DNA from 2 places in the Lysinibacillus sp. LK3 genome. Region 2 is predicted to be linked to the other one. Evidence: riboswitches for the same ligand, from Rfam matches in the RefSeq annotation. Region 2 holds a riboswitch; the other holds the start of a gene.

Region 1 (16,207 bases), on a different contig from region 2:
TTAGCATCCAGTAATGTAAATAGTTTTTCCATACTACGTAACCTCACTTTTGATATTTTCGAAATATTGCAAGTAATATTAGTAGTGTACTATAAATTCTTACAAAATGGATAGGATTTAAATCCCTATCTTTGAAAAATGACTCATAATAAAGAAAAACCCCCCTACAAATAATGTAAGAGAGTCAGCTTAAAATTAGCGAGCATGCTTGAGAGCAGTTAAAATAATAAGTAGCCATCCAGCTAAGAATAGTACGCCACCAATTGGTGTAATAGCTCCTAATACTTTAATACCACTTATCGCCAGAACATATAAGCTCCCAGAAAAGAAAACAATACCAAGGTTAAAGAAAATACCTGCTAGATTTAATTGTTTCACTTCACCTAATAGTTTAGAGCTCATTAACAGACCAATGATTAGTAATCCTGTAGCGTGAAACATTTGATATTGAACAGCCGTTTCCCAAATACCTCGACTATATTCATCTAAAATTTCCTTTAAAGCATGTGCACCAAATGCACCGAATGCTACTGCTAATAGGCCATGAAGAGCACCTGTCACGATAAATCTTTTCATTTTCGTTACCCTACCTTTAAAATGGATTAAAAATCAAAAATGGAATCGCCATTGGCTCCATCTTCTTCAATCTTTGCTGTATATAAAGTGGATGGTTTTGACTCTGATACAAGCATTTGCGGTACATGCTTATGAGGAGTGATAGATGGTGCATCACTTGAAGAATCTAACACCACATCACATAATGCTCGAATGGCTGTAAGTGCCTCACGAATTTGCTGATCATTTCCCGCATTTTTTGCGTAAGATAATTGTTTTTCAAGTTGCTGTATAACGGCCTGATAAGAAATCATTACATTCTCCCACTTTCTACTTTTGGTACGAATTTTAAACAATCTACACCCGAGGATTGCTTCACAACAACGGATGGTATTTGCTTTGTTTTAAAGCCATAAGCTGCACATGCTCGTGGGTTTTGAGGGTCCCAGGTTACTTTAAAAAATTGACACTTAAAACAATTCACCTTCATCAATGTCCCTCACTTTCTTCTATATTAAATGTAACATGATTGCTAAAGCGTATAAAGCAAACGATTTGTGCCAATCTATTCTAAACACCAATCAATCGGCTGCTTGCCCCACTCCACTAATTGTTGATTAATCTTTGAATAAGGTTTACTACCAAAGAATCCTCGATAAGCACTTAATGGACTTGGGTGTGGCGCTTCGAGTATGACATGTGGTGTTTTATATTTTCGGATTAATTGCTTTTTGCGTTGCGCTGGTTTGCCCCACAATACAAAAATTAGTGGTTCTTCCCTTGCAGCTAATAGATCGATAACAGCATCGGTAAATTGCTCCCACCCTTGTTCTTTATGGGAATTCGCTTGTCCTGCTCGAACTGTAAGCACCGTATTTAATAGCATAACACCCTGTTCAGCCCACTTTGTTAGCGTTCCATTTTCAGGAATTGGACAGCCTAAATCATCCTGTAGCTCTTGAAACATATTCCGTAAGCTAGGAGGATGTGGAATACCTGGTTTAACAGAAAAGCTTAGCCCATGCGCTTGATTAGGCCCATGATAAGGGTCTTGTCCCAAAATAACAACCTTCACATCATGATATGCTGTTGTATAGAATGCGTTCATCACATCATTGATTGGTGGATAAATAGTTTGTGTCGAATATTCATTTGCGACAAATTGACGTAGTTTTTGATAATATGGTTTTTCTAATTCTTCTTTGAGTACTTCTTGCCAATCATTCGGGAATACTTGTTTCATCGTTCATTAAGCCCCTTTCTCTTCTTACAACGGTACAAAAAATTAAAGATGAATTCAAGCATCAGTTGAAACTGACCATATAAAAATATAGTATTCTGGCTATTTTTATAGAATCAGAATCGGACTATACTAGATGTTAATTTTATAACTCTTAACGATAAAGGAGATCCTTTACATGACTCTAAAAAAAACATTAACAATTGCTGGTTCAGATACATCAGGCGGTGCAGGAATGCAAGCTGACCTTAAAACATTCCAAGAGCACGGTACATATGGGATGGTGGCATTAACAGTTGTCGTAACAATGGACCCTAACGGCTGGACACATAACGTCACACCTTTGCCAACTGATTTACTACAAAAACAAATTGACACAGCACTTTCCACAGGAATTGATGCCATTAAGACAGGAATGCTCTCAACAGAAGAAATTATTCGTATTGCTGGAAAGGCTATTGCAAATTCAGGGACTACAAATGTGGTCATCGATCCTGTTATGGTATGTAAAGGTGACGATGAAGTACTGAATCCAGGTAACACAGATGCCATGATTCAGCATCTTTTACCACTAGCAGCGGTAACAACACCAAACCTGTTTGAAGCTGGACAATTAGCTGGCACAGGTACACCAAAAAACATTGACGACATGAAGATTGCTGCTCGTAAAATCCATGAACTAGGAGCTAAAGCTGTTGTCATAAAAGGTGGAAAAGCCCTAGCTACTGAAAAAGCAATAGACTTATTCTTTGATGGTGAAACATTCTACTTATTAGAATCTGAAAAAGTTGCATCCACAAATAACCACGGTGCAGGCTGTACTTTTGCTGCCTCTGTCACAGCGAATCTTGCGAATGGTCTTACTATTAAAGATTCTGTCATTGAAGCAAAAGAGTTTGTATCGGCAGCTATTGCACATGGCTGGGCGCTAAATGAATATGTAGGTCCTGTCATGCATGGAGCGAAATCACGCTTTGGTGCTCCACACGTAACAGTAACAGAAATATAAGAATGAAAGGGATGTCTCAAAGTCATTTGAGACATCCCTCTTTTTTTACATATAATTCTCCATCATTTCTAGCCGATAATCCCATGGATCATTCATAGATATAAATTGCGCTAATGCTTTACTTTCCTTTTTACGTTCAGCACGGGCCTTCGCTCGTTCTGAAGCTGTTTCATGCAATTTTGTCTCTTCTACTGTTTCAGGTATTACTCGTGGGACCAGTGCTGGTTTGTTATTTTCATCCAATGCCACGAAAGTTAATAATGCAGTCGCTGCCACCTTTCTCTCCCCAGTTTTCAAGTTTTCAGAAATGACTTTAACAAAAACCTCCATAGAAGACCTTCCCGTCCAAGTTACATAGGATTCGAAATAAACCGAATCTGTTGGGCGAATGGGATGTAGGAAATCGACTGAATCAGTTGAGGCTGTAACACAATCTCTTCTGCTATGCTTTGCAGCTGAAATGGAAGCAACTTGATCAATATCGCTCATCAATCGTCCGCCAAATAATGTATTATGATTATTCACATCGTTTGGAAATACACGACTTGTACGCATCACTCTTGATTCCTTACAATATTTAAAGTCCTTATTCACACCAATTCCCCCTCTAAACGTCTTGTTTATTCCTACTATAATGCTATATTTAAATGGAAAAATCAATGTAATTATTAGAAAATTACAAATACTAAACAATTATTTAATGATGAGTATTTATCCGATAAAGATTAAAATTGGACAAGATACGTTAATGCCTCATACCCCATATATTAGCTGTATGGGAGGGGAAAAAATGAAAAAAAACAAGGTAGAAGACTTAACGGAAGAATCAGGTTTACTAGCTGGAGAAATCACCTCTTCAAAAGTTGAAGTAATTGCCTCCATCATATTAACACTTGGTTACTCATTATCCACCCTTGCCACAATATTGGCTCTGCAGGAGGAGGAAGAATTGGCACAAGCCAAAACTACTGAAACCCAAGATCAAAATCTTTATATGAAGCAAATGTTTAAACAATTACAAAATGTTAATAATCGTTTAGATACAATAGAACGAAAGCTCAATCGATACTAACAAATACATAGCCTACATTAATTTTCAATAAAAAACCGCGACTCTCCGTCATAAAGAGAGTCGCGGTTTTTATTATACTATGATAATGAGCTTCATTTTTCTTCCCTTTTTCACAGCTACCTTGCATAACCTGTTCAAGGAACGTCATCTATTGTACCAAGATAGAATTCATTATTTCTGAAATAATACTACCTTCAACAGGTGGAGCTGTCTACACACACAAATTAGGAAGAAGTCATGGTTGCAATATCTTTTCAGATGTGAAAACGGATACAATGCGAAACGACACAGTTTGTACATATTTATTTTCACACTCCCTATATTGATACATTACAATAATTTTTTCAAGAATATTGCTTAAGAACTTGTCATAGGTTTAGAGATGATGATTTATTTCTCTGGATGCTAGGATTCATTTTCACACTCTCAAAAATTTGGACAAAATGGCGCTAAGGTTTGTAAATATAAATCATCAATTTTTTTATCAAAGCAATCAATTTCCCTTTGCGAATTTTTTTTACTATACTTAAAGGAGAAATGATCGAGAGGAGTGTTAAGATGCAAGAAGTACAAGTAGAGACGTTGCAAAAATTGCTGAATTCTTTCGCCAACAAAGACGTTTATATTCATCTTGAGACGACAAACGGATCTTATGCAGCACACTATGATGAACAGTTTTTTAATGCAGGTGCTTTTATTCGCAATGCTAAAATTAACTATGAGCTTGCTAAGGTTGTAGATAATGCACCTCATCGTGTGGGTTTAAAATTACCTCATGGCTGGGTTTATGCTCAAGGCATTACACATTTTGAATTAGATGATTTAGGCCGTTTATTAATGGCTGGACTAGACTACTCTGGAAAATTGGCGATTGCGCTTGAAATTAGTGAAACGCCATTTACTTACTAAGGGGGACGACTATTTGAATTTACAACCACAACGTCATATTTTAATTGTGTACCCTCACCCAGATGATGAGGCTTTCTCAGTTGCGGGGACCATCGCCTACTATACAAAGAAAATGAATACACCTGTTACATATGCCTGTTTAACATTAGGCGAAATGGGACGTAATTTAGGTAATCCACCCTTTGCTACACGCGAGTCTTTACCTGAAATCCGTCGTAAGGAATTGGTTGCAGCGGCAGAGGCGATGGGTATTCAAGATTTACGCATGCTTGGTCTACGTGATAAAACAATTGAATTTGAAGATGATGAGAAAATGGTAAAATTAATGGAAGGGCTAATCGAAGAACTAATGCCTTCTTTAATTTTCACATTTTTACCTGGCTTTGCTGTCCACCCAGACCATGAAGCAACAGCACGTGCTGTAATTGAAGCTGTACGTCGTATGCCAAAGGCTGCTCGTCCTCAAATATTCGGTTGTGCCTTCGCCAATGATACAATTGAAAAAAATGGTGAACCACATGTGGTCTATGATATTCGGGAAATGCGAATGGACAAATTAAAAGCATTACAAGCCCATGCGTCTCAGACTGGTTGGATGATGCAGGAGACTGAAAAACGTATTGATGACGGCGAACCAATGAGCGAGAGCTGGCTTAATGTTGAAAAGTTCTATATTGTTGACCCAGATAAATATGTAAAATAAATAAAGTACTGTTCTCATTTTTGGAGAACAGTACTTTTTAATTAGGCAGATCTTACTCTCTTCATCATATGCACAATGATTGTGATGGAAAAAGCAATCACTAAGAAAAGGAAGAATAAATAATGAGGGATGTGGATATTGAAAACACTTACTAACATTTTTAAGCCGATGACACCTATAATTATGAAGGCTGTTGCTTCAAGTTCTGGTATTTTTTCAATGATGATTAAAAAAACACCTGCAATCGTCCTCATCATTAATATTCCTAACATCCCTCCAATTAAAAGCACCCAGACCTGATCTGATATCGCAAACGCAGCAAAGATTGAATCAATTGAAAAAGCAATATCCATTAGCTCAACAGAAATGACAGTTGCCCAAAACGTGCCGAAAAGACGCACCATCCATCCTGACCTCTTTACCTCTTTTACACTATCCTCATTCCCTATGTGAAGGAAATGAGCTACACAAAGCCAACCTAAATACAAAGCACCTAATACTTTAATAAACCAAAATTCTACTAGATAAACACCTATGCCAATAAATAAAAATCTAAAAAAATAGGCACCTAGCATACCATACATTAATGCCCGTTTTCGCTGTTTATCTGGTAAATGTTTCACTAGTACCGCTAATACCAGTGCATTATCTGCCGACAGCAAACCTTCTATAATAATTAATGAGGATATTAGTCCCCAGGAGACAGGGTCCATTAGTACTTCTTGCCACATCGCCAAATCAAAAAACTTCCAATATGTTGATAAAATTCCTTGAATGATTTCCACTACATACCCTCCTACTTGTCCTAAGCTAATCTAGTATATGCTTGACCATTTTTGTTATGAGAGTAGTATTTTTTAGATTTGAAACAACTGATTTTCTCCCCTTAAATTGAGCTAATTCTAGGTCTGAGACATTGCTTCTTTATAAAATAATTAGCTATATCAAGATAAAACGCTTACATCATAAAATAGACACGGAAAATTTAGAATTTACTAAAAATTAATCACAAAAAGCAAATAAAGTGTGCTATCATAGATAAATGTTTTAAACGTATAACGGAGGATGAATACTATGGAAGTTGCTGATACTAGAACCGTGCAAGTGGAGAATGTCCTGATTGCACATCATTTTTTAAAAGATGTAGTTGTGCACACACCACTACAAAAAAACGACTATTTATCCGAGAAATACGGAGCTAATATTTATATTAAACGCGAAGATTTACAGCATGTACGCTCATTCAAGCTTCGTGGTGCCTATTATAAAATTAAAAAAATCGAGGATGAAGCGCGCGATGCTGGGGTTGTCTGTGCAAGTGCAGGCAATCATGCACAAGGTGTAGCTTATGCCTGTGCCCAATTAAAAATTCAAGCAAGCATTTTTATGCCACAAACAACACCGAAGCAAAAAATAGACCAAGTACGTATGTTTGGACGTGAATATGTGGAAATTATTTTAGCAGGAGATACATTCGATGATTCTGCTGAAAGCGCGTTGAGCTATTGTGAAGAGCATGGTAAAATCTTCATTCATCCATTTGATGATTTTGATGTCATTGCTGGTCAAGGAACGGTAGCGGTAGAAATTATGAATGATATGGAGGAGCCAATCGACTACGTATTCGGAAGTATTGGCGGTGGTGGCTTAATGTCAGGCGTGTCTGCCTACATTAAAAATCTCTCTCCTGCTAGTAAAATTATTGGTGTGGAGCCTGCTGGTGCTGGTAGTATGAAGGCTGCCTTTGCTGAAGGTGGCGCAGTTGCTCTTGATTGGATTGATAAATTCGTTGATGGTGCTGCAGTAAAATGCGTCGGTCATCATACTTATGATGTTTGCCGTCGCTATTTAGATGACATTGTTCTTGTACCTGAAGGCAAGGTATGTACGACCATTCTAGATCTATATAATAAACATGCGATTATCGCTGAGCCTGCAGGAGCATTATCAGTGGCAGCTCTTGATTTTTATAAAGAAGAAATTAAAGGTAAGTCAGTCGTTGTCATCATCAGTGGTGGGAATAATGACATTGGACGAATGCAGGAGATTAAAGAAAAATCACTTATACACGAAGGCTTACTTTACTACTTCATCGTCAGCTTCCCTCAGCGTGCCGGAGCATTACGTCAATTCCTCACTAGTGTACTTGGACCAAACGATGACATTACTACCTTTGAATATACCAAGAAAAATAATAAAGAAAGTGGCCCTGCACTAGTCGGCATTGAGTTAGGTGATCGTGCTGAATATGAAGGACTACTTGCCAGAATGGATGAATTCGGCTTCAAATACAAAGAAGTAAACAACGATATTCAACTATTTGGCTTACTCGTTTAAAATGAAGAGCCTCACTTCTCTGAAAGTGAGGCTTTTTTATGCGATAAAGTTTATCGATCGTTTAATTTCCCTAAATAAATATTATTAAAACTAGTTGATGTTGAAAAAACAATATCGTCTGCGGAAAGAGACATTCTGGCAAGGCGAGAGATTGATATCTGTTCCGCCAGCGTCCAGGTGGCGTCTGATGAGCCGCTACACTCACTTACGTTCGCCCTAGGGTCTCATCTGTGACGCTAAATTCCTAGGAGTGAGGCTGGCTCCACTCCAATCAACCATCTTGAAAATATGTCTTTTTCATTTTCTTTTATACTAGCAGTAGAGACCAATGCGGAAAAACGATGTGTGACAACGCCCCTCCATAAAGAGTAGTGAGGACCTTTGCTAAATTAATGAGCTGGATTGGAAGGCTACTAGACTCCCATAAGATAGATCGGCACCCCCCACACATGAAATTAGGGAACCTGCAACGGTCATTCATTTACACCATTCATAAAAACACTATTGATGAAATTTTTTACACTATGAAAAACGCCCATACAAGTGTATGAGCGTTTCGATATTAACCTAATAGAGCACGGTCTGAATTCATTTTTTCCCCGCGAATACGTTCAAACTCGGACATTAAATCAGGAATTGTTAATTCATGTTTGCGATCTTCACCAACTTCTAAAATGATTTGGCCTTTATCCATCATAATAAGACGATTCCCTAAATCTAATGCTTGCTGCATATTGTGCGTTACCATTAATGTCGTTAAATTATCTTTTTCCACTAAGTACTTCGTAATACGGGTAATTAACTCTGCACGTGATGGATCAAGTGCAGCCGTATGCTCATCCAGCAATAAAATAGATGGCTTTGTGAAGGTAGCCATTAAGAGCGACAAAGCTTGACGTTCCCCACCTGAAAGTAAACCTACCTTAGCAGAAAGACGATTCTCAAGATTCAAACCAAGCATCTCTAGCGATTCTTTAAAAAATTCACGACGCTTTTTGTCCACACCATTGCGTAGTCCTCTATGCTTATTTCGAGAGTATGCTAATGCTAGATTTTCTTCAATTGTCATCGTAGGTGCAGTTCCTGCCATTGGGTCCTGGAAGACACGCCCAATGTATTGAGAGCGTTTATATTCAGGCAAACTTGTCACATCATTACCATCAATCAATACTGTACCGAAATCGGGTGTTAAAGCACCAGAAATCATATTCATCATCGTTGATTTACCTGCACCATTACTACCTATTATTGTCACAAAATCACCGGGCTTTAAATGTAGGTTTATCTCCGCAAGTGCAATCTTCTCATCAGGTGTTCCTTCATTAAATACCTTATTAATACCATGTAATTTAAGCAAGGCCATTACCTCCCTGCTCTACTTTTTTTACTTGTGAAAGTTCTGCAGCACGTTTAGCTTTACGTTTACGTTCTTTACTCTTATTAATAAATTGCGGTAAGATCAGCGCCAAAATAACGATGATCGCTGTAATTAATTTCATGTCTCCTGAATCAAGGAAATCTACACGTAATGCTAAAGCTAATATAATACGATAAATGATGGCTCCTGCAATAACTGCAAACGTTGTACGGATAATAGTTTTAGTCCCAAAAATAGCTTCACCAATAATAACGGATGCGAGACCGATCACAATCATACCAATCCCCATACTAACATCAGAGAACTTCGAGTATTGTGCGATTAAAGCTCCAGAAAATGCGACAAGCGCATTGGAAAGACCTAGCCCCAAAATGATAAGTGTGTCTGTATTTGCAGAGAAGCTGCGAATCATTCGTTTATTATCACCAGTTGCTCGGATAGCTAGCCCAACCTCTGTCTTTAAGAACCAGTCTGCTATTAACTTAATTAAAATCGTGATGATTAATACAACAATCAGCACACTCCATGTACCTGGTACATGCTGAAAGCCTATGCTTTTTAATAGGTTATTGATAGCATCATCGATCCCTAAATTACTCCAAAAAGATTGAAACTTTGAAAAGATTGTTTCAGAGTTTAGTAGTGGAATATTCGGGCGACCTATCGTATTTTCTGCAGTTAACCCCATGATACGTAGATTAATCGAGTATAAAGCAATCATCATTAAAATTCCTGATAAAAGCGGATTAATCTTTCCTTTCGTGTGAAGAATTCCTGTCATACATCCAGCAATAAATCCAGCAACAATTGCCACTAAAGTCGCTAAGATTGGGTGGTAGCCAAGCAAAACCATTGTTGCTGCAGTTGCCGCCCCTGTTACAAAGCTTCCATCAACCGTTAAATCCGGAAAATCTAACACCCGAAATGTTAAATATACACCAAGTGCCATAATTGCATAGATGATTCCTTGCTCCACTGCGCCAAATAATGCTAAAAACATCGTTGAATCATCTCCTAAATCTCTTTATTATTTATATCACTTGTAAAATGAAGATAAAGCGGGGATAGTGCACCCCGCTTCGTTTTACTGTTCTAGAATTTCGGCACCCCAAGAATCTTTAATTTCGATGCCTAAATCATCTGCAACTTTTTTATTGATTAATAATTTCAGATTTTGTGGGTATTGTGCTGGTGTATCGGCAGGTGTCGCTTCACCTTTTAAAATTTTCACAGCCATTTGACCTGCTTCATAACCGATATCGAAATATTCAAAACCATAAGCAGCTAAACCACCACGTGCCACAGAATCTAATTCTCCTACGATTAATGGTAATTTATTCGTATTGGCAACATCAATTACCGATTCTAATGCAGAAACAACTGTGTTATCAGTAATAATATAGAAAGCATCTACTTTACCAATTAGAGATTCTGTCGCTTGCTTTACATCCGCTGAAGTGGATGCTGATGCTTCTACCACCGTTAAACCTTGTTCATCCATAACCTTTTTCACTTCTGAAACTTGTGCAACTGAGTTTTGCTCACCTGCATTGTAGACCATCCCTACTTTTTTCGCCCCAAGTTCTTTTAGGAATGCTACTGTTTTAGAAATCGTTTCAGGATGTAAATCGATTGTGCCTGTAATATTTTTCCCTGGCTTTTCCATTGAGTCAATTAACTGTGCACCAACAGCATCTGTAACCGATGTAAAAATAATTGGAATATCACTTGTTGCTGTAGCAGCGGCTTGTGCAGAAGGTGTAGAGTTTGCAAAAATTAAATCTACGTTTGCACTTACTAGATTGTTAGCAATCGTTGTGTTAAGGCTATTATCTCCCTGTGCAATTTGTGGATCGTAGTCAACTTTTAAGCCTGCATCTTCAATTGCTTTTTTAAAGCCTTCCGTTGCTGCGTTTAACGATGTATGTTCAACAATTTGAGTAATCCCGATTTTATATGTTTTATCATTTCCACTCTCACTTGCATTGTTTGATTCATTTCCTTTTGAATCTGTTGTACCTGAGCCACCGCTACCACAAGCAGCAAGAAGCAACACTAATCCAAAAAGAAGGAATGACAACTTCTTTACATTGCTTTTCACAAATAATCCCCCCGATTATATTCTCGAATATCTATCGCACTTTATCCAAACAAAGTGTGAATGTATCGCTATATTATCGTTATTATCGAGCTCCGTCAACAACATTATGAATGTTCTGACTTTTAAAAGTGACAAAATATTTTAGTTTTTCATTTAATTTGGCGCTTTAAACCGCTAAACTACGCTGTTTTAGTTAATCGATTTCTTTTTTCAACATAGTAAAAAATATTTATGACAATTTTGCGACGATAGGACATTATAGACAAAGTCTGACATTTGACTTCTACTAGATATCTATAATAGAATATTTACTTGTGTGAAAGCACCGTGGTTCGTAACCATCCCACGAAAAAAAACTAAGGAGAAATGAATATGAAGATAAAATTTTTAGCAGCAAGTGGTATCATTGCGGCTCTATATATAGCTGTAACCATGCTTGTTGCCCCATTTGGTTTTACAGAGGTACAGTTCCGAGTATCTGAGATGTTTAACCATTTAGTGGCCTTTAATCCACGCTTTGCCGTAGGGATTATTATTGGTGTATTGATCTCTAATCTCTTTTCACCACTTGGCATTTACGATTTAGTTTTTGGTGTAGGTCATTCAATGATTACTCTTGGCCTGTTTATTTTAATCTGTAAATTTGTCAAAAATATTTGGGCACGTTTAATTATTAATACATTGCTCTTTACATGTACTATGTTTATCATTGCCTTTGAGCTGAACTTGGCTTTAGAGTTGCCATTTTTCTGGACTTGGCTAACAGTCGCGGCGGGTGAATTTGTTGTATTAGCTGTAGGTGCACCGATTATGTATGTTTTAAACAAACGCCTTCACTTTAAAAATTTGATTTAACTGACGGATCTTTTTAGATTCGTCTTTTTTCTTGACACTATTCTGAAAATACTCTACAATTCTTTCTAATAAATGCAAGGAAGAAGAGTAGTAGCAAGCATTGTTACTTTTAGAGAGCTGGTGGTTGGTGCAAACCAGTAGTACAGACTTGTGAATGGACTTCAGAGCAGCCTTATCAAATGTAAGGCCGTTTCGCTCCCCGTTACCGGAGCAGGAAAGCGCGCAAAAATTGCGAATGAAGGTGGCACCACGGTTACTCGTCCTTTTTATGAGGGATTGGAGTGGCTTTTTTTTTGGAAAAATTAGCATAGAGGAGTCGAGTTAAGATGAGTACAGTAGTAGAAAAAAAGGGATATTTCGGTGAATTTGGTGGAAGCTTTGTTCCAAAGGAGCTTCAAAATGTTTTAAATAGACTAGATGAGAATTTTCAAAAGTATAAAGAGGATGATGATTTTAAGCAGGAATTAGATTACTATTTCCGTGAATATGTCGGTCGTAAATCCCCTCTTTATTTTGCAGAGAATTTAACAAAGCAATTAGGTGGCGCAAAAATCTATTTAAAACGTGAAGACCTTAACCACACAGGCTCCCATAAAATCAATAATGTATTAGGACAAATTTTACTAGCTAAACGTATGGGAGCAAATCGCGTGATTGCCGAAACAGGGGCAGGTCAACATGGTGTAGCAACAGCTACAGCGTGTGCCATGTTTGGAATGGATTGCACGATTTATATGGGCTTGGAAGATACAAAACGTCAGGCATTGAACGTATTTCGCATGGAACTTCTCGGAGCGAAAGTTGTTGCTGTCGATAAAGGGCAAGGACGCTTAAAGGATGCAGTAGATGAGGCATTCGCTGACTTAGTAGAAAACTATGAAACAACATTCTATTTATTAGGCTCAGCAGTTGGACCACACCCCTTCCCATCAATGGTTAAACATTTTCAATCAGTGATTAGCCGCGAAAGTCGTGAACAGATTTTAGAAAAGGAAGGAAAGCTGCCGACAGCTGTTCTTGCCTGTGTAGGAGGCGGTAGTAATGCCATTGGGGCATTTGCTGATTATATTGCAGACGAAGATGTTCGTCTTATTGGAATAGAGCCAGACAAAGCTGCTACCTTAAACGAAGGAACACCAGGAGAGCTACACGGCTTCAAATGTTTAGTACTTCAGGACGCAGAAGGCAACCCACTACCTACCTATTCAATAGCAGCTGGTTTAGATTATCCAGGTGCGGGGCCTGAGCATAGCCATTTGAAAACAATCGGTCGTGCTGAATATGTGACCGTGACAAATGAAGAAGTTTTAGATGCCTTCCAAGTACTTTCTAAGGTTGAAGGTATTATTCCTGCTCTTGAAAGCTCACATGCAGTCGCACATGCTCTAAAATTAGCACCAACTTTATCATCTGAGGAAAGCATTATTATTAATATCTCTGGTCGTGGCGATAAAGACGTTGAACAAGTCTTCCACATGCTAACTAAATAACTCAAAAAAGAGCGACTTCCATTTACGGAAATCGCTCTTTTACCTATACCAATGATTTAGGATAAATTTCTGCTACATTATCTCGCAGCTTCGCTTTCAGGAATTTTCCGACAGATGTCTTTGGAATTTCTTCTAGAAAGACGACTGCATCTGGTACCCACCACTTGGCAAATTGATTTTCTAAAAAAGCAAGAAGCTCTGGTTCAGTTACTGATTGTCCCTCTTTCAATACAACACAAGCTAATGGACGCTCCTGCCATTTAGCATGGGGCATGGCAATGACAGCCGCTTCTAAAACGGCATCATGAGTCATCAGCGCATTTTCCAAATCAACAGAGGAAATCCATTCCCCACCTGATTTAATAAGATCTTTCGTACGGTCCGTAATTTTAATAAAGCCATCTGCTGTTCGTACAGCAATATCACCAGTATATAACCAACCATCTCGATAGGCATCTGCTGTTCGCTCATCACGATAGTATTCGTTGGAAATCCATGGGCCTTTTAAACGTAATTCCCCCATTGTTTCGCCATCCCAAGGTACCTCCCCCGCCTCATTAATAATACTAGATTCGATACCTGCCATTGTCATCCCTTGCATCGCTCGAGCTTCAATACGTTTTTCAATCGGCCAATCTTCCATCCATGACATATAATTAGACAATGCCACGATTGGTGTAGTTTCCGTCATGCCATAGACAACAATATAAGGAATTCCATATTTTTCTTCAAATGTCCGAATGAGTCGAGTTGGTGAAGCCGATCCACCACAGCATATCGCTCTTAAAGAACTAATATCTCGTGCTTTCTTTTCCTGTTCCTGTAAGGCACCTATCCAAATGGTTGGAACACCAGCAGTTAATGTAACCTTTTCTTGTTCGATTAAATCCATTATTAATGCTGAAGTAAATTGCGGACCTGGTAGAACTTGTGTAGCACCCACATTGACACTAGCAAAAGGCAAGCCCCATGCATTTGCATGAAACATGGGTACAATCGGCATCACGACATCTCTTTCCGCAATTCCCATAGAGTCAGACATACTCAGCATGATACTGTGTAGTACTAAACCCCGATGGGAATAGACAACCCCCTTTGGATTCCCTGTTGTGGCGCTTGTATAGCACATACCGGCAGGTGCTTCTTCATCAATATCCTCTGGAAATTGAAATTCTTCATCAGCAGTAGCTAATATGTCCTCATAGGATAAAACATTTTGTAATGTAGTCTTTGGCAAAGCTGGTTCATCCGTCATAATGATATAATGTTTCACTGTCTCAAGTTTTGGCGCAATATTTTCAATGATCGGTAATAAATCTACATCGACCATTAAAATCTCATCTTCTGCATGATTAATAATATAGATCAAATGCTCTTCTGATAAACGAATATTTACCATGTGTAAGATTGCCCCTGAGCAAGGCACAGCAAAATAAGCTTCTAAATGTCGATGCTGATTCCACGCAAAGGAGCCGACTTTTGTTCCTCTTGTCATCCCAAGCTTCGTAAGGGCATCTGCTAAACGACGCGTTCTTTTTGCCCACTGCCCATATGTTAAACGATGTATTTTGTGTGGGCTTGTCCGTGAAATAATTGATTTTCTTGCAAAATAGCTCTCTGCTCGTTTAAAAAAACTAGTTAAAACTAATGGTTCTTGCATCATAAAACCCATCATCCCTTCATTTGTGAATTTCCCCTTGTGAAAATATCATAGCATCAATTTAACTGAATACTATTAATATTCCGAATATTATTATATTTTAATTTCATAATTTAATCTATATATTCCAATAATTTTCTTTTATATATAAAAAAACGGATGAAGTCTAGTCTTCACCCGTTGCCTATCTATTATGAAATTGCTTTTTTATGCAGTTTAATTTTCAATTTTTCTAACATATCTACCGTCATTTTAGCTAAATCATATTCTGCTTTGAAGCCCCATTCTTTTTGAGCCGCTTCAATATTTAAAGAGTTTGGCCAGCTATCTGCAATGGCTTGACGAACAGGATCTACCTGATAGCTCATTGTGAAATTTGGTAAGTGTTTCTTGATTTCAGCCGCGATTTGCGAAGGTTCGAAGCTCATGGCTGTAATATTAAAAGCATTGCGATGAACAAGCTTACTACCGTCTGCTTCCATTAAATCTACAATAGCTTGTAAGGCATCTGGCATGTACATCATATCCATAAATGTACCTTCCTGAATATACGATGTATATTTGCCTTGTTCGATGGCTTCATAGAAAATTTCTACTGCATAATCTGTTGTACCACCACCTGGAGGTGTTACATAAGAAATTAGCCCTGGGAAGCGTACTCCGCGTGTATCAACACCAAAACGATTGAAGTAATAATCGCATAATAACTCACCCGCTACCTTATTTACCCCATACATAGTTGTTGGTCTTTGCAAAGTATCCTGTGGTGTATCTTCCTTAGGTGTAGACGGACCAAACGCACCAATTGAGCTTGGCGTGAAAAATTGCATATTTAACTCACGTGAAACTTCTAACGCATTCATTAATCCACCCATATTTAAATTCCAAGCTAACAATG
Region 2 (16,207 bases):
CTGGACAATAAGACGAGAAATCGTGTGTGGGTTTTAGCGAATCCCATTCGTGCGGGTGCAGGACCAGATGATGAAATCATTGGTGTACTCTATATTGAAGCCAATATTGAATCCGTTTTTGAACAAATGAATGATATTAATCAGATTTTCCTTGGTGGTACGGCAATGTCCTTGGTCATTACCATCTTCTTAGGTATTCTTGTGGCAAGAACGATTACACAGCCTATTGCTGATATGCGAAAGCAGGCTCAGGCAATGGCGAAGGGGAACTATTCTCGAAAGGTACGTGTATATGGTACAGATGAAATCGGCCAGCTAGCCATCACCTTTAATCATCTAACCAACCGTTTGCAGGAAGCACAATCGACCACAGAAGCTGAACGTCGAAAGCTAGATTCAGTTCTGAGTAATATGACAGATGGTGTAATTGCAACAGATCGTAAGGGACGTATTATTCTCATCAATGACCCTGCATTGGAATTACTGCATATTTCAAGAGATATTACATTAGGGCGCCCTATCGCCTCTGTATTGGGGATTGATCAGGAATATAGTTTTGAAGACTTAATTCATATGAATGATGCCGTGAATTTAAACTTCAGTACAGCAGATGCTCCCTATATACTTCGTGCTAATTTCTCTGTTATTCAAAAAGAAACAGGCTTTATTAATGGTCTGATTACTGTTTTGCACGATATAACAGAGCAAGAAAAGATTGAAATGGATCGTCGGGAATTCGTCTCGAATGTTTCACATGAGTTAAGAACGCCATTAACAACAATGCGTAGTTATTTAGAGGCACTTGCAGATGGTGCATGGAAAGATGAAAATATTGCTCCTACGTTTTTAAATGTGACACAAACCGAAACAGAGCGTATGATTCGTCTAGTAAATGATTTACTGCAGTTATCAAGAATGGATAGTTCAGATTACGAGTTGAATAAAGATATTGTCTTATTTAATTCATTCTTTAACCGTATTATAGACCGATTTGAAATGTCTAAGTCTGACAAGGTACATTTTGAACGATTATTCCCTGAAACCTCCTTTTATGTAGAAATTGATACGGATAAAATCACACAAGTTATTGATAATATCATTTCCAATGCTATTAAATATTCTCCAGATGGTGGCAATATTCGCTTCGGCTTTACGGGACAGGATGACATGTTGAAAGTCATGATTTCAGATGATGGCATGGGTATTCCTAAAGAAAATGTTGGCCGTATTTTTGATCGCTTCTATCGTGTGGATCGTGCACGCGCTCGTTCTATGGGAGGAACAGGCTTGGGACTAGCTATTGCGCGGGAAATGATTGAAGCACACGGCGGTAAGATTTGGGCTGAAAGTGAAGAAGGACAGGGTACAACAATTTTCTTCACATTACCATATGATGCAGATGAATTTGGTGAGGCAGGTGAGTGGGAATGAAATATATAGAGCCAGTTAAATCTGTTGTATTATTTCTACTTGTTATGCTGAGTGTGATTTTAACTTTTTTAATTTGGACCTATACACCTGATTATAAATATATTGAAAAAACAGAGGGCGAGGAAATTTTAATTAAGCCGCAAAAGGATATGGAGGATATTATTCGACCATACAAGGCTATTTTCCGATCTGAAGAAGAGTTTACAGGCACTGTTTCTAATGCAGCTATGAAAGACATGATGAAAGTATTTAAAGGCTGGAATGTTTTAGATTTGGTGTCTGTAAACAATAATCTTTCTGCAAACTATGTGAATCAAATTATTGGCGCAGATCATCGAATGACAATATTTTTTACAGGAGAGATTCCTTTTTCAGCTTTTAACACAACCTTTCAGTTCACTGATAAGGAATTACCAGAAACAACGTTCAATCGTATGATTATAGATTGGAGTAATTACAATAGCAAAGAATTGATGTTGTATTACATTAGTGGTAATAACCAATCATTATTCCGCTCACATGTCAGTGTGCCAAACATGAATCAATTTATACAGGAAGTCATAGAGCCTGCCAAAAAATATGAGGTTTTTAAAGAAGTAGAAAGAGAAGGCTATACATCTCTTTATTTGGCGAACAGTAATATTGAATCTGTAAAATATACGTATTTTATTGAGGATATTACGCCAGAACTATTTAAAAATGTATTATTCCCAGATCCAAATATTGTGCAGCGAAATGTGGAAAGTGCATCCTCTGAAAAATATACAGATGGTATGTCGTTAATGACCTTAGAAACAAATCTTAAATCATTAAACTATGTTTATCCTGCTGCAGAAAGTAGTATTAGAGTCGAGCCATCCAAGCTTTTAAAGGATAGCTTTGAATTTATTAATGAGCATGGAGGATTTACCGCAGATTTCCGCTATGCTTCATCCAATACCAATAAAAATCAAATAGATTATCAAATGTATTTGCAAGGTTTCCCTGTCTATAGCAATCATGTCATTACACGAATGACAACGATTTGGGGAGATAGTCGAATTTTCCATTATAAGCGCCCATACTTCTCATTGGATATGGATATATCATTGGAGAAAGAAATCAAAGAGTTAGCATCAGGTGCGGAAATCGCAGAGAGATTAAAAAGCGCTAACAGTATTCCTCTGTCTGATATCGATGAAATCGTCTTAGGCTATTATTTAACACAAAATCAAGAACAGAATATATTTATATTTGAACCTTGTTGGTTTGTTATTCGTAATGGTACATGGACTAAACTGACTCCTGAAGTATTAGGAGGTGTTAAAAATGGATTGGAATAGAACAAAATCTATTTTTATATTCGTTTTTTTAATACTGAACATCTTCTTGTATTCACTTTATGTCAATCGCTATAATGAAGCAAAAGATATTGAGGTACCAGGTGAAAGAACAATAGAAGCTCGTTTAAAGGATGATAATATTACGTACGGCACATTACCAAATAATATTGAATCTGCTTCGTATATGACAGCTCAAGTGCATAAATTCACACCAGCCGAATTTAATAATAGTAACCAGCAAGTTAAATTTAAGGATGATAATAATACAAAGGCTCGTGTTATTTTTATGAGGCCTGTTAAATTACGTAATGTAAGTGATGACGCAAGCTTTACAGATTTTGTTCTAGCAAACATCATTGAAGGTGCATCTTATGCTTTATGGAAAATAGACCGCGAAGAACGAGTCGCAATTTTTTTCCAAAAGACAAACAATCGAATGTTCTATTATAGTGGTTCATTAAAAATAAAATGGAATGCTAATAACGAAGTAACAATGTATGAGCAAACAATGATTGATAATATTGAAGAAATGGAACAGCAGGAAACAGTTATTCCTCCACTTCAAATTATTCAAACTTTGTATGCAAAGGGACCGCTCAAGCCAGATTCTCGCATTACACAAATGAAACTAGGTTACTCAACGCTTGTTAAATTGACACGTACTCAGGTATTGGTGCCAACATGGGAAGTTCAAGTGAAATTATCTGATGGGACAAAAGAGGAGTACTTTGTGAATGCAGTAGAAGGTAAAGTCATCGAAATCCAGGAGGACAAGCAAGAGAGCGAAGAAGAAGACTGGGGAGTTGAATAATGCGATTTAGTGTTTTAGCAAGTGGCAGTACAGGGAATTCGATTTATGTAGAGAATGACGATCATGCTTTTATCGTTGATGCGGGTCTTAGTGGGAAAAAGATGGAGCAGTTATTTACAAAAATCGACCGTAATATGAAGCAGCTCAGTGGTATCTTTGTTACACATGAGCATAGTGATCATATTAAAGGAATTGGTGTACTGGCACGGAAATATAATGTACCAATTTACGCAAACGCCAAAACGTGGCAGGCAATGGATGGGCTTATTGGGGACATTCCTGTAGAGCAACGTTTTGAATTTGAAATGGATACAGTGAAGCATTTTGGTTCTTTAGCTGTTGAATCCTTTGCTGTTTCACACGATGCAGCAGATCCAATGTTCTATACTTTTCATGAAAATGATCGCAAGCTTGTTATTATTACAGATACAGGCTATGTCAGTGATCGTATGAAAGGAATTATTCGAGGCGCTGATTCTTTTGTCTTTGAAAGTAATCATGATGTCAATATGCTACAAATGGGACGCTATCCTTGGTCTATTAAACGTCGTATTTTAAGTGATGTAGGACATGTATCTAATGAGGATGCAGCAATTGCAATGAGTGAGGTTGTATTTGATAAGACGACCAATATTTATCTTTCACATTTAAGTAAAGATAATAATATGAAAGAGCTAGCACGTATGAGTGTCGCACAAACCTTACAATCTTGTGGCATCCTTGTTGGTGAGCATGTTCATCTATTTGATACGGATGCAGAAGAACCAACAAAATTGGTGACGGTTTAATCATAGGCTATTTAGATAAAATTTGAAGCTGTTCAACGCATAAAAAAATGCATTGAGCAGCTTTTTTTATGCCTATTTTATTTGTTTTTCATCTGATTTTAATGTTTGAATCGTAAGATTAGGGTAACAACTAATTAGATAGCACTCAAAGGAAAGGATGACGAACATGAGCTATTTCCAAGATGATGATAAAAACAGTGATTTCCTTAAAAATGATGAAGTACCGAAATCACCTCTTCAAGAAAGACTAGAGCGCGAGGAGCAAGAAATGCAGACTAAGCGCATGAAAAAGAAAGGTGGAGGAGGTAAAGGCGGCTATTTCTTTAGTGGTCTGGTCGGTGTCATTATAGGTGCCTTACTTGTGTGGCTTATGCTACCGGGACTTGTCAATCAAATGCCTGGAACAACAACAAGTAATACAGGAAAAAATAACACAACAATTAATCAGGTAGCTACAGAAGTAACGACAGATGTGACAACTGCAGTTGATAAAGCCTCACAAGCAGTTGTTGGTATCACAAATATTCAAGAAGTCACAAGCGGAGGTTTTTGGAGCCCACCATCAACGACAACAAAAGAGGCAGGAAGCGGTTCAGGTGTCGTTTATAAAATTGAAGGTGACAAAGCCTTTATCATCACAAATAACCATGTTATTGAAGGGGCAAAGCAGTTAGAGGTCACAATGCCAGACGGAACAAAAGAACCAGCTCAATTAGTGGGTCACGATGTTTGGACGGACCTTGCAGTTATTTCTATTAACTCTAAAAATGTTAAAACAGTTGCGACATTCGGGAATTCAGATGTATTAAAACAAGGCGAAACAGTGATTGCCATTGGTAACCCACTTGGTTTAGACTTCTATGGTTCTGTGACAACTGGTGTTGTTTCTGGTAAAGACCGTTCTGTACCGGTAGACTTAAATGGTGATGGCACAGAAGATTGGCAACAAGAAGTATTGCAAACAGATGCTGCGATTAACCCAGGGAATAGTGGTGGAGCACTTGTGAACTTAGCTGGAGAATTAGTAGGAATTAACTCCATGAAAATTGCTGAATCCTCAGTTGAAGGTTTAGGGTTCTCTATTCCAATTAATTCAGCTATTCCAATTATCGAGGAACTAGAGAAAAATGGAGAAATGAAACGTCCAACAATGGGAGTTTCACTTGCAGATTTAACAGATGTGCCATCATTCTATCAACAACAAACATTAAAATTACCTGCAGAGGTGACAACAGGCGTTGTTGTAACAGATGTCATGAATAACTCACCAGCCTCAAAAGCAGGGGTTCAACAATACGATGTTATTGTAGAGATGGATGGTCAAAAAATTGAAACAACTATTGATTTACGCAAACATTTATATAATGACAAAAAAATTGGTGATAAGCTAACATTAAAAGTGTACCGTCAAGGTAAATTAGTCGAGCTATCACTAACATTAACAAACGGTAATACATTGTAAAGAATATGAAAAGCGATGGGGATCTAATCAATCTCCATCGCTTTTATTTATGAGGATAGAGAAAATACTTTTATGAAATATTGTGGATAACTAGAAAATTGTGAATACTAATTTCGCACAGTAAATCGGGAGTAAAAGGCACTTCTTCCATACATGCTATTACTTTGTTACAATAGATTGTGGATAACATAGACTGATTTGTGAATAAGTTTGTGGAAATTTCGGAAAATAAGGAGACATCAAAAAATGGAAAAGTACAGCTGTGAAAGCCATATAGATCACGCTTTAGACATGTTTGTAGCAGAGCAAAAAGTGTTCCCAATTATGGATAAAATCGAAGAGGATAAAAAGTTATCCACAAAGTGTAGCTACTGTGAACAGGCAGCAGAATATATTGTATCAAGTAAATAACTTTACACAATATATAGAGAGTGCTTGTGGATATGTTGATAACTTTTGTGGATAATTTGTTTGTAAATGAATTGTAAAGGTGGATAACGTGTGAATATAACGATTGTATCAGTCGGCAAACTAAAAGAAAAGTACTTAAAAATGGGGATCGATGAGTACGTAAAACGTCTTGGCGGCTATGCAAAAATGGATTTGGTTGAAGTGCCAGATGAAAAGGCACCTGAACAGCTAAGTGAAGCTGAAATGGATATCGTCAAGAAAAAAGAGGGCGAACGCATCCTAGCGAAAATCAGTCCGGATGCCTACGTAATCGCCCTAGCCATCAACGGCAAAATGAAAACCTCCGAACAAATGGCTGCCGATATGGAATCCCTCATGACCTACGGCAAAAGCAAAATCGCCTTCGTCATCGGCGGCTCCCTTGGTCTGCATGATGATGTGTTAAAGCGTGCAGATGAGCAGCAATCTTTTGGTAAGATGACCCTTCCTCACCAGCTCATGAAGCTTGTACTAGTCGAGCAGATTTACCGTAGTTTTAGGATTATGAAGGGTGAACCGTATCATAAGTAAGTGCGGTTTTCTAGGTTTTATACATTCAAAAAGCAGCATTTTAGGGTAAAGAGAATACCTGAAAGATAATTATATATCGCGAAATTTGTAGAAAAAGTATCAGGCACTATTAAAAGTGCCTGATACTTTTTTGTTTTATTGGGAGTGGATTGGGTATTAACTATCATAAGCAAGTTATATAGCAAGAAAGGATTGTAGGAATAATCGAAAGAGAAAGGAGTTATAGCCAACATGTTGTTGAATAAAAAGTTACTATTGGTCTTTAGCACAATCGTAGTCTGCCTTTTATCTGGTTGTGTAGAGAAACAGAAGCTTGAAGATGGATCTGAACTGATCAATAAAAATCAATTTGTTTTTGCTACTTCTGGTGAATTTAAGCCATTTAGTTATATAAATGACGATCTTACAATGTCGGGCTTTGATATTGAGGTTGGTGAAGCGATTGCAAAGGAAATGGGCCTTGAGCCAGTTCAGAAACGAATCAAGTTCAAAGGGATTGTTGAAGGGGTGAAAACGGGAAGAGCGGATGCAGCCGTTGCAAGTCACACGATTAACCCGCAGCGGAGTAAACATGTTTCTTTCTCTACCCCCTATTATTATTCAGGACCGAAAATTTTCACCAGACCAGATAGTAAAATTAGGACTGTCGAAGATTTAGAGGGAAAGGAAGTAGCTGTTGCAAAAGGATCAACATATGCCGATACAGCTTCCAAGTATACAGACAACATCAAAACATATGACAGCGATATTACGGCATTAAAGGCGTTGAGTAGTGGGCGTCATGATGCAGTAATTACAGATTTTGTTACAGGAAAAACTGCTGAAAAGGAAGGTTTTAAGATTAAAGGACAGCAATTAATTAATCGCAGTGAACAAGCGATTGTGTTGCCTCAGGATAATCCAAAGCTATTGAAGCGAGTTAATGAATCTTTGGAACAACTTCGGGAAAATGGAACATTGACTCAAATCAGTATCAAATATTTTGGTGAGGACATTACCGAAAAATCAGAATAAACCAATGCTATAAAAGAAAGGAAGTAGTACTTTGCCAAGTTTTTCGCATTTTTTTCAAATACTAATGGAAACAAAAGGTGTATTCTTTAAAGCTATGCTTTTAACATTAGAGCTGACGGTGGTTTCTATCTTACTGGGAATCATCATCGGACTAGTCTTTGCCTTATTAAAAATTTCTAATATAAAAATTTTAGAACTTATTTCAGATATATATGTCTATTTGGTTCGAGGAACACCACTGATTGTTCAAATATTTATCCTCTACTTCGGAATTAGCGGGATTTTCCTTCTCCCTGATTTTTGGGCTGCTTCCCTTGCTCTAGCGCTACATAATGGAGCTTATATTTCTGAAATCCTTCGGGGAGCAATTCAGTCAGTCGATAATGGCCAATTTGAAGCAGGACGCTCTTTGGGAATGACAAAGACACTGACATTAAGAAGGATTATTCTCCCACAGGCATTCCGTAGAGCATTGCCGCCTTTAGGCAATCAATTTATCATCAGTTTAAAAGATTCTTCGTTAGCCGCATTTATCTCCATGAATGAGCTGTTTAATGTGGCGACAACACTTGGGTCGAATAATTTCGATGAAATGACCTACTTACTCATTGTAGCAGTCTACTATTTATTGCTGGTAGCGTTGATGACATTTGTAGTGAACCGAACTGAATTAAAATTAGCAGTAAGCGACAGATAGGAGCTGAAAAAATTGGACACTAAGGAAATGATTAAAATAAGTCAATTGAATAAATCGTTTGGAGACTTACATGTATTGAAAAATATCGACATGACAGTCTACGAGAGCGATGTTGTTTGTCTAATAGGATCGAGTGGGTCAGGGAAAAGCACCCTCCTTCGCTGCTTGAACTTTTTAGAAAGAAAAGATAATGGCAATATTATAATTGAGGGAAATGAAGTCAATCCACGGACAGATGATCTTAACAAGATTAGAGAAAAGGTTGGGATGGTGTTTCAAAATTTCAACTTATTCCCACATAAAACGGTTTTAGAAAATATTATTGAAGCACCTGTTATGGTAAAGGGTGTAGACAAAGAAAAAGCTATCATCAAAGCAAAACAATTACTGAAAAAAGTAGGTTTGGAGGATAAGTCGGATGTCTATCCTAGTAAACTATCAGGGGGGCAAAAGCAACGGGTGGCGATTGCTAGAGCACTTGCGATGGAACCAGACATTATGCTTTTCGATGAGCCAACATCGGCACTCGATCCTGAGCTTGTGGGAGAGGTTTTAACAACCATGAAAGATTTGGCTGAAGAAGGAATGACTATGGTTGTTGTAACCCATGAAATGGGATTCGCAAAAGAGGTAGCTGATTGGATTGTCTATATGCATGATGGGAGAATTATTGAACGCGGCACACCTGAACAATTTTTCAATCATCCAAAAGAGGAGAGAACACGAGAATTTTTAACTGCAACGATGCTTAAATAAAACTAAAAGGTTCTGAACGGTAATGTTAGGATCTTTTATGGTTTTGCATTAAATATTCGATTACTAGATAAAGCTTGTACAGAAAAACTGCACATAGACTCGTTACAGCCAACCTTATCATGAGTAAGTGAAATTTAAATAGCAAAAGGAGAAATTGCAAAGCGCAATTTCTCTTTTTGCTGGAACTGTACTTATTTAATTATAACTCAACTTCGGTAACTTCATTATTACCATTACCATTACCATTACCATTACCATTACCGTTGCCGTTGCCGTTGCCGTTGCCGTTACCATTGCCGTTGCCGTTGCCGTTGCCGTTGCCGTTACCATTGCCGTTACCATTGCCGTTGCCATTACCATTGCTCGGCTTTTCAACCAATACATCAAATGTTAATGTGTGGTCACCATACGTTGCTGTAATTGTCGTAGTACCTTGACCTTTACCTTTTACAGCCCCTGCTTTTACAGTAGCTATTTTATCATTTGCTACTTCGTAGGTTGCAAGAGTAGTAACATCTTTTTCTGTTGTTCTACCCTCAAAAGTAGTTACTTCAGTAATCTTAACCATAACCTCTTTACCTATTCTAGTTTCAACCTGAGCTTGGTCAATTTCTAGTGTTACGATTGGTGTTTCTACAACAGGTGCTTTTACTGTAACATTTACCGTAACTTCATGATCACCATATGAAATAGTAATCGTAGTCGTGCCCTCACCTACAGCAGTTACTAATCCATTTGCTATTGTTGCAACATTTTCATCTCCCACAACATAAGTTGCTTTTGAAGTTACATCTTCCTCTGTTGCTTCACCTTCTGGAGGAGTAGATGTCTCTGTTACCGTAAGTTGTGCAGATTCCCCAGCTGTTAGGTCTAGCTCAGTTGGATTGACAGAAAGTGTTACTTTTGGTTCAACTACATCTTTTTCAAATATTAGTGCTTCACCAACATTCCCTGCAGCGTCTTCAATTTTTACTGATACAGCATTAGTTTCTGTTGTTACTGGGAATGTGAAGCTACCGTCTTGATTTAATTCAAAAGGAACTGGCGCTTGTATTTCGCCATTCACAGTCGCAATATAGGAAGCTTTTAATTTATCATTTAAATTGTAGTTTAAACCATATAAATATAACTCTTCATTGTAGTCGATATACTTATCTGTTACCTTTCCTGTAGCGACACCTTCAGCTACTGAACCAGTAATTTCTGGTTTAGTTGTTTTCACGATAATTGGTCCAACATAATCGGAAACTACCCCTGATGCCGCAAGACCAGTAAAGTCAATAGTATAGAGACCATCTGGAATTGTTGTGGCAGGTTCTGTTCCCCATGGTTTGTATTGCCCAGCGATATTCAGCGTATAAGAGCCTTTTCCTAGCGCAGTACCTGCATGTAGATAACCGATGTAGCCATCACCATATTCTCCACCTTGAGGATTCATAATATCCCATAGCTCGATATAGTTAGTTGTTACATCGCCAGTTAATGTAAATGAAAGTACAGCTGAATCTTTCACGCCATCTCCATTAAAGGAGAGGTCTGTTTCTGTAATCTTTAAATCTTTAATTTCAGTTACTGCCTCGCTTCCAAAGTCAGCTGCGAATGGCAATGAAATTTCTGTAGCACCACCGCTGATGTGAATATACCCCAGTATTTCCGAGCCGTTTGGAGCTGTAGCTTGTGAAGCCGTTAATGTAAGATTTAACACTTGCTCACCAACTAGATTAAATGTTGGCTGGTCGACTGTAACAGTTGCATCACCAAATGATTTTGTCACATCAATTGATACATTATAATTACCGCCGTGCCCCTTTATATCTTTTACTAAAACTTGTTTCGTTACGGAAATATCCTGGTCTTTAAGTGATTGTGGACCAAAAGTAACTGTCCCTTTTAAGTTTTCTGAAACAGCTCCTGTTCCATCTAAAATTGCACTATCCAATGCATAGGCAAGAATTTCTGGATGTGCTGCAGCATAAGCATTTACACGACCTGCACCTTGAGAGAACACATCGTATTTTGTTTTATCTAAAACCTTTGCTGTATTAGAAAGCGCCACTTTTATGTCGAACGCATTCCAATCAGGATTTGCTTGTTTAAGTAATGCAACAATACCTGTAATATGCGGTGTTGCCATAGAAGTTCCTGTTTTACGATCATATGCCTCTGCATAATCTGCATTAGGGAAGTCCTTTTTATACATTGGAATCGTTGACATAATGTTTGTTCCAGGTGCACTTACATCTGGTTTAATATCAAAGTTTGGCGTAGATGGGCCACGGGAGCTTGAATCGTTTACTTCATCTCCCAGTGTCTTTGTGGAAGTAAATTGACTAAAGCTAACTTTTCCAGTTCCACCGGCTAATGCAGCACGAATTGCATTGCCATCCGTTTGGGACATATCAAATGTTGGTAGAAAAGCAAAGGAATCACCCAGGAATGTACCTGAAATATTAGGTGCATTTGTTCCACCAGCAAAGTTATGAATAATTGTGGCGACTGCTCCATTTGCCTTTGCATTCGCAATTTTATCAACAAATGCGATACTGCCACGAGAGATTAATGCCACTTTACCTTCTACATCAATTCCCTCATAGTCTTTTACTTCTCCGTTTCCAGGAATAGCAACTAGGTCAAATTCTCCTTGAAGCTGTGTTGCTAAATCCCTTCCAAAAGTTGTTCCCATTAATGGGAGCTGTTTTGTTAAGTTGTAGTCACCAACTGTAACATTCACTTCACCGTTATACATTGTTTCTGGATTTGTTGTGTTACCCACAGCAATTCCTAAACGAGCGGTTGCAGGCGTGCCCATTGTTCCTCGATTTGGGCCGGAGTTCCCTGTTGCAATTACTCCGATTGTTCCAGCCATCATTGCATTATTAATAGCAAATGAACCAGCGTCCGTTTCAGAGTTAGCCCCCCCACCAAGAGAAAGGTTGATTATGTCCATTTTTTCTGTTACAGCCGTTTCAATTGCTTTAACAATACCAGATGTAGCCCCACTTCCATATGCACCAAGAACACGGTAAGCATAAAGGTCTACTTTTGGAGCAATTCCTTTAATGCCGAAATTGTTAGCTCCAATTGCTGCAATGGTTCCAGCAACATGGGTACCGTGAGAAGTATAGAACGAGCTTCCCTTTTCATTAAATTCAGGTGTTCCAGCAGGACGCTCAGAAGGCAAGGTTTCCGATGCATCGTCATCTGCCCGAGGCTTTGTGTAAGTTGATGAATTTGGAATGAAGTTTTTCCCACCCTTGTAAATTCCGGCGAACTCAGGGTGATCTGTGTCAATACCAGTATCTAATACTGCTACCTTTATACCTTGTCCTTCAATTCCTTCATTCCAAAGCTGTTCGATGCCGAGGAAAGAAATACTTGTATTCATTTGAGCCTCTAATTGATCTTCCTTAATCAGTTCTGATGATTTCATTGTATTATCTTCAGATGCGTAAACAATTGCATCAGGTTCAATTAATGTTATTCCTTCTATTGAAAGCAGCTTTGGGAGATCATTTGCTTTCACAGTTGCTGCAAAACCGTTTAAAACAGTATCAAATGTGTAGCCTTGAGTCATTTGAACATTTTTAGTAGCTAATTCTTTCTTAACTTGTGCTTGTTGAGATTTTACATTTGATCGAACTTCATTTGCTCGCGCATTAGAGAACTTTTGGCCTTTCAATTGGCTCATTCCTTGCTCTAGTGCCACAGGCTTTTCAGATAAATGTACGATGACTGCAACTTCTTGATTGCCTGATACATTTTGTAAGCTTTCGTGAAGAGTTGGACCATCTTTAGACAAGCTTAGCTGTTCAGCGATAGCCGCCTTTAATTGAAGTATACTTTCACTTTGGCTATCCTGCTTGAATGGTTTCGAATCTTCAGCATTAGCACTCGATAATGGAACCAATAGAAAAAGCACCATAACGAAAGCTATCATACTACTTAAAAACTTCGTAAACTTAAACTTTTTCAAATCTCATTTCTCCCTCCACTCTTAATTATCACACTTTTCAGTTTAGTGTGATATTTCCAATTTATCACAGGTGAGATAATTCGAATATCGTAATATTGAAAAATCTCAAAATATTGATAATTAGTATTACTTTGTCAAAAATGAATTAATTCTATTTTCCTAGTAATTTAATAAAAAAGTAGAACTTTCAAATGAGTATTGACTTACAGTAATTCATACTTTTTATCATTTAAGAGTTTTATAAAAAATCTATTTGACGTCCTGTATTATTTTTTGTACGATATTGAAGAAAAGAATGCCCGAACTAGAACGGGAGAGGTTCATAGCTGATACCCTCTATAAAAAACTATGGAAACATGACAATATGCCATGTCCATATCGGACGTGGCTTTTTTTATCTGTTTACTTATGTTTTAAATAGAATGATTGGTGATACCTCTCTTGAAAAGTGTTGGGAAACATTTTACAAGGAGGTTTTTTTATGTCTGGCAGAAGTCATGAAGAAGGATTAAAGGATTTGACCCTATTAGGTAATCAAGGTACAAAGTATTCCTATGATTATGCACCTGAGGTATTAGAGGCAGTGGATAATCTTCATGCTAATCGAGATTATTTTGTTAAGTTTAATTGTCCAGAGTTTACTAGTTTATGTCCGCTTACAAATCAGCCGGATTTTGCAACGATGTACATTTCATATATCCCAGATAAAAAAATTGTTGAAAGTAAATCTCTAAAGTTGTATTTATTCAGTTTTAGAAATCACGGCGATTTCCATGAAGATTGCGTTAATATCATTATGAATGATTTAATTGCATTACTTGATCCAAGATATATAGAGGTTTGGGGGAAATTTACTCCACGTGGGGGTATCTCGATTGATCCATGGTGTAACTATGGGAAGCCAGGAACTAAATACGAAGAAATCGCCAATTATCGTTTAATGAACCACGATCTTAACCCAGAAAAAATTGATAATCGATAAATGAAGCAAGACAGAGGTTTTTAGCTACCCTCTTAAAAAAACTAAGAAGAAAGCAGCACTTTTTCTTAGAGTGCTGTTTTTTTCGATATAAGGGAGTCTATATAGATGAAAAAGGAAAAAGCAATTGTAGTATTTAGTGGAGGTCAGGACAGTACAACTTGTTTGTTCTGGGCAAAAGAACGCTTTGAAGAGATTGAGGCAGTAACTTTCGATTATGGTCAAAGGCACCGTCTTGAAATTGACTGTGCGAAGGTGATAACAGAGGAGCTTGGTATCAAGCATCACATACTTGATATGTCTCTCCTGAATCAACTTGCTCCGAATGCATTGACACGACAAGACATAAAGGTGAGGGACGGAGAAAATGGTGAGCTCCCATCGACTTTTGTGCCTGGCCGCAATCTCCTTTTTCTTTCATTTGCGGGCGTTTTAGCGAGCCAAGTAGGGGCAAAGCATATTGTAACAGGTGTTTGTGAAACTGATTTTAGTGGATATCCGGATTGCCGAGATGTCTTTATTAAATCCTTAAATGTAACGTTAAATTTATCGATGGATGATTCCTTTGTGATTGATACACCCTTGATGTGGCTGAATAAGGCACAAACATGGGAATTAGCTGATCAGCTTGGGGCACTTGAGTTTGTACGACAAAGAACGTTGACTTGCTATAACGGTGTCATAGCAGATGGATGTGGTGAATGCCCAGCATGTAAATTGCGAAATAAAGGGCTTGATGAGTATTTAAGTTATAGGAAGGAGTCTTAAGGCATGTCAGATTTTAAAATCGTTGAGAGACTCCAGAGAATTGATGTGGATATTCAAAGAAATCAATTGAAATACCATGCAAAGCGTGTTCTTATAAGCAAAGAATTTACCTTCGATGCTGCTCATCATCTACATCATTATGAAGGGAAATGTAAAAATCTACACGGGCATACCTATCGAGCTATATTAGGACTGAGTGGCTACACTGATGAACGTGGTTTGATGATCGATTTCGGCGATATAAAAGAAATATGGAAACAAAAAATAGAGATTCATTTGGATCACCGTTATTTAAATGAAACGCTTCCACTCATGAATACGACGGCAGAGAATATTGTTGTTTGGATTTACGAAAAGTTGACTGAGGCCTTGCGTGATGAAGGATATAACGGTGTACGTGTAGAGTTTATCAGGCTTTACGAGACTCCAACAAGCTATGCAGAAGCTAGAAGGGAGTGGATGGAAGTTGAGTAAAGTACCTGTTATCGAGATTTTTGGGCCAACGATTCAAGGAGAGGGTATGGTCGTTGGCCAGAAGACAATGTTTGTAAGAACTGCGGGCTGCGATTATTCCTGTTCTTGGTGCGATTCATCGTTTACATGGGATGGCAGTGGAAAGCACCTTATTGTCCAAATGACAGCGGAAGAGATTTGGTCTGAGTTGAAACGTTTAGGGGGCAATGGTTTTTCATTTGTCACAATTTCAGGCGGCAATCCTGCACTCAATCCGAATTTAGCAGAGCTTATTGCCATTTTAAAAGAAAATGACATAAAAATCGGGGTAGAAACACAGGGGAGTAGGTGGCAAAAGTGGATGTATGAAATTGATGAACTGACAATTTCACCAAAGCCACCTAGTTCTGGAATGACCACAGACTACTCGGTGCTCTCTTATATCTTCGAAAAACTTAAAGATCGGAACAGCAATCACCATGTATCCCTCAAAATAGTCGTTTTTAATCAAGAGGATTACGATTATGCTAAACAAATTCACCATCGATATCCCATGATTCCTTTTTATCTTCAAGTCGGTAATGATGATCTCACGGCAACTGATAATTCACAATTAATGATGAATTTATTGGATAAATATCGTGCACTGATTGATAGAGTAATGAAGGATGAGGATTTAAGAGATGTTAAAGTACTGCCACAGTTACATGCCCTTGTGTGGGGAAATAAAAGAGGCGTGTAGGGTGCTCTTACAAAAATTAAATTTACTTGA

The links. A riboswitch is a leader RNA that binds a small molecule or an ion and turns the genes downstream of it on or off. The one in region 2 is predicted to bind preQ1.
Region 1: it holds a riboswitch for preQ1, as region 2 does, so the genes downstream of both, VK91_RS13310 (QueT transporter family protein) here and queF (preQ(1) synthase) in region 2, are expected to answer to the same signal.

What each region holds. Positions count from the first base shown of each region.
Region 1 is NZ_LDUJ01000017.1:173,118-189,324, reverse strand. It holds gene VK91_RS13385 (M20 family metallopeptidase) at 1-32, opposite strand, end outside; gene VK91_RS13380 (DUF423 domain-containing protein) at 196-576, opposite strand; gene VK91_RS13375 (YwdI family protein) at 603-869, opposite strand; gene VK91_RS13370 (hypothetical protein) at 869-1,045, opposite strand; gene VK91_RS13365 (uracil-DNA glycosylase) at 1,121-1,798, opposite strand; gene thiD (bifunctional hydroxymethylpyrimidine kinase/phosphomethylpyrimidine kinase) at 1,974-2,804, shown strand; gene VK91_RS13355 (acyl-CoA thioesterase) at 2,850-3,398, opposite strand; gene VK91_RS13350 (hypothetical protein) at 3,595-3,876, shown strand; gene VK91_RS13345 (YojF family protein) at 4,435-4,785, shown strand; gene bshB2 (bacillithiol biosynthesis deacetylase BshB2) at 4,799-5,488, shown strand; gene VK91_RS13335 (TerC family protein) at 5,530-6,273, opposite strand; gene ilvA (threonine ammonia-lyase IlvA) at 6,563-7,825, shown strand; gene VK91_RS13325 (ABC transporter ATP-binding protein) at 8,388-9,182, opposite strand; gene VK91_RS13320 (ABC transporter permease) at 9,175-10,203, opposite strand; gene VK91_RS13315 (ABC transporter substrate-binding protein) at 10,288-11,304, opposite strand; PreQ1 riboswitch class I at 11,626-11,670, shown strand; gene VK91_RS13310 (QueT transporter family protein) at 11,677-12,159, shown strand; T-box leader at 12,228-12,427, shown strand; gene trpB (tryptophan synthase subunit beta) at 12,486-13,649, shown strand; gene VK91_RS13295 (long-chain fatty acid--CoA ligase) at 13,693-15,312, opposite strand; gene VK91_RS13290 (L-threonine 3-dehydrogenase) at 15,501-16,207, opposite strand, start outside.
Region 2 is NZ_LDUJ01000029.1:38,004-54,210, forward strand. It holds gene walK (cell wall metabolism sensor histidine kinase WalK) at 1-1,431, shown strand, start outside; gene VK91_RS19535 (YycH family regulatory protein) at 1,428-2,753, shown strand; gene VK91_RS19540 (two-component system regulatory protein YycI) at 2,740-3,564, shown strand; gene VK91_RS19545 (MBL fold metallo-hydrolase) at 3,564-4,352, shown strand; gene VK91_RS19550 (S1C family serine protease) at 4,519-5,814, shown strand; gene VK91_RS22605 (CxxH/CxxC protein) at 6,061-6,225, shown strand; gene rlmH (23S rRNA (pseudouridine(1915)-N(3))-methyltransferase RlmH) at 6,316-6,795, shown strand; gene VK91_RS19565 (transporter substrate-binding domain-containing protein) at 7,027-7,809, shown strand; gene VK91_RS19570 (amino acid ABC transporter permease) at 7,841-8,506, shown strand; gene VK91_RS19575 (amino acid ABC transporter ATP-binding protein) at 8,534-9,262, shown strand; gene VK91_RS19580 (S8 family serine peptidase) at 9,462-13,235, opposite strand; PreQ1 riboswitch class I at 13,545-13,591, shown strand; gene queF (preQ(1) synthase) at 13,717-14,217, shown strand; gene queC (7-cyano-7-deazaguanine synthase QueC) at 14,323-14,982, shown strand; gene queD (6-carboxytetrahydropterin synthase QueD) at 14,986-15,456, shown strand; gene queE (7-carboxy-7-deazaguanine synthase QueE) at 15,449-16,177, shown strand.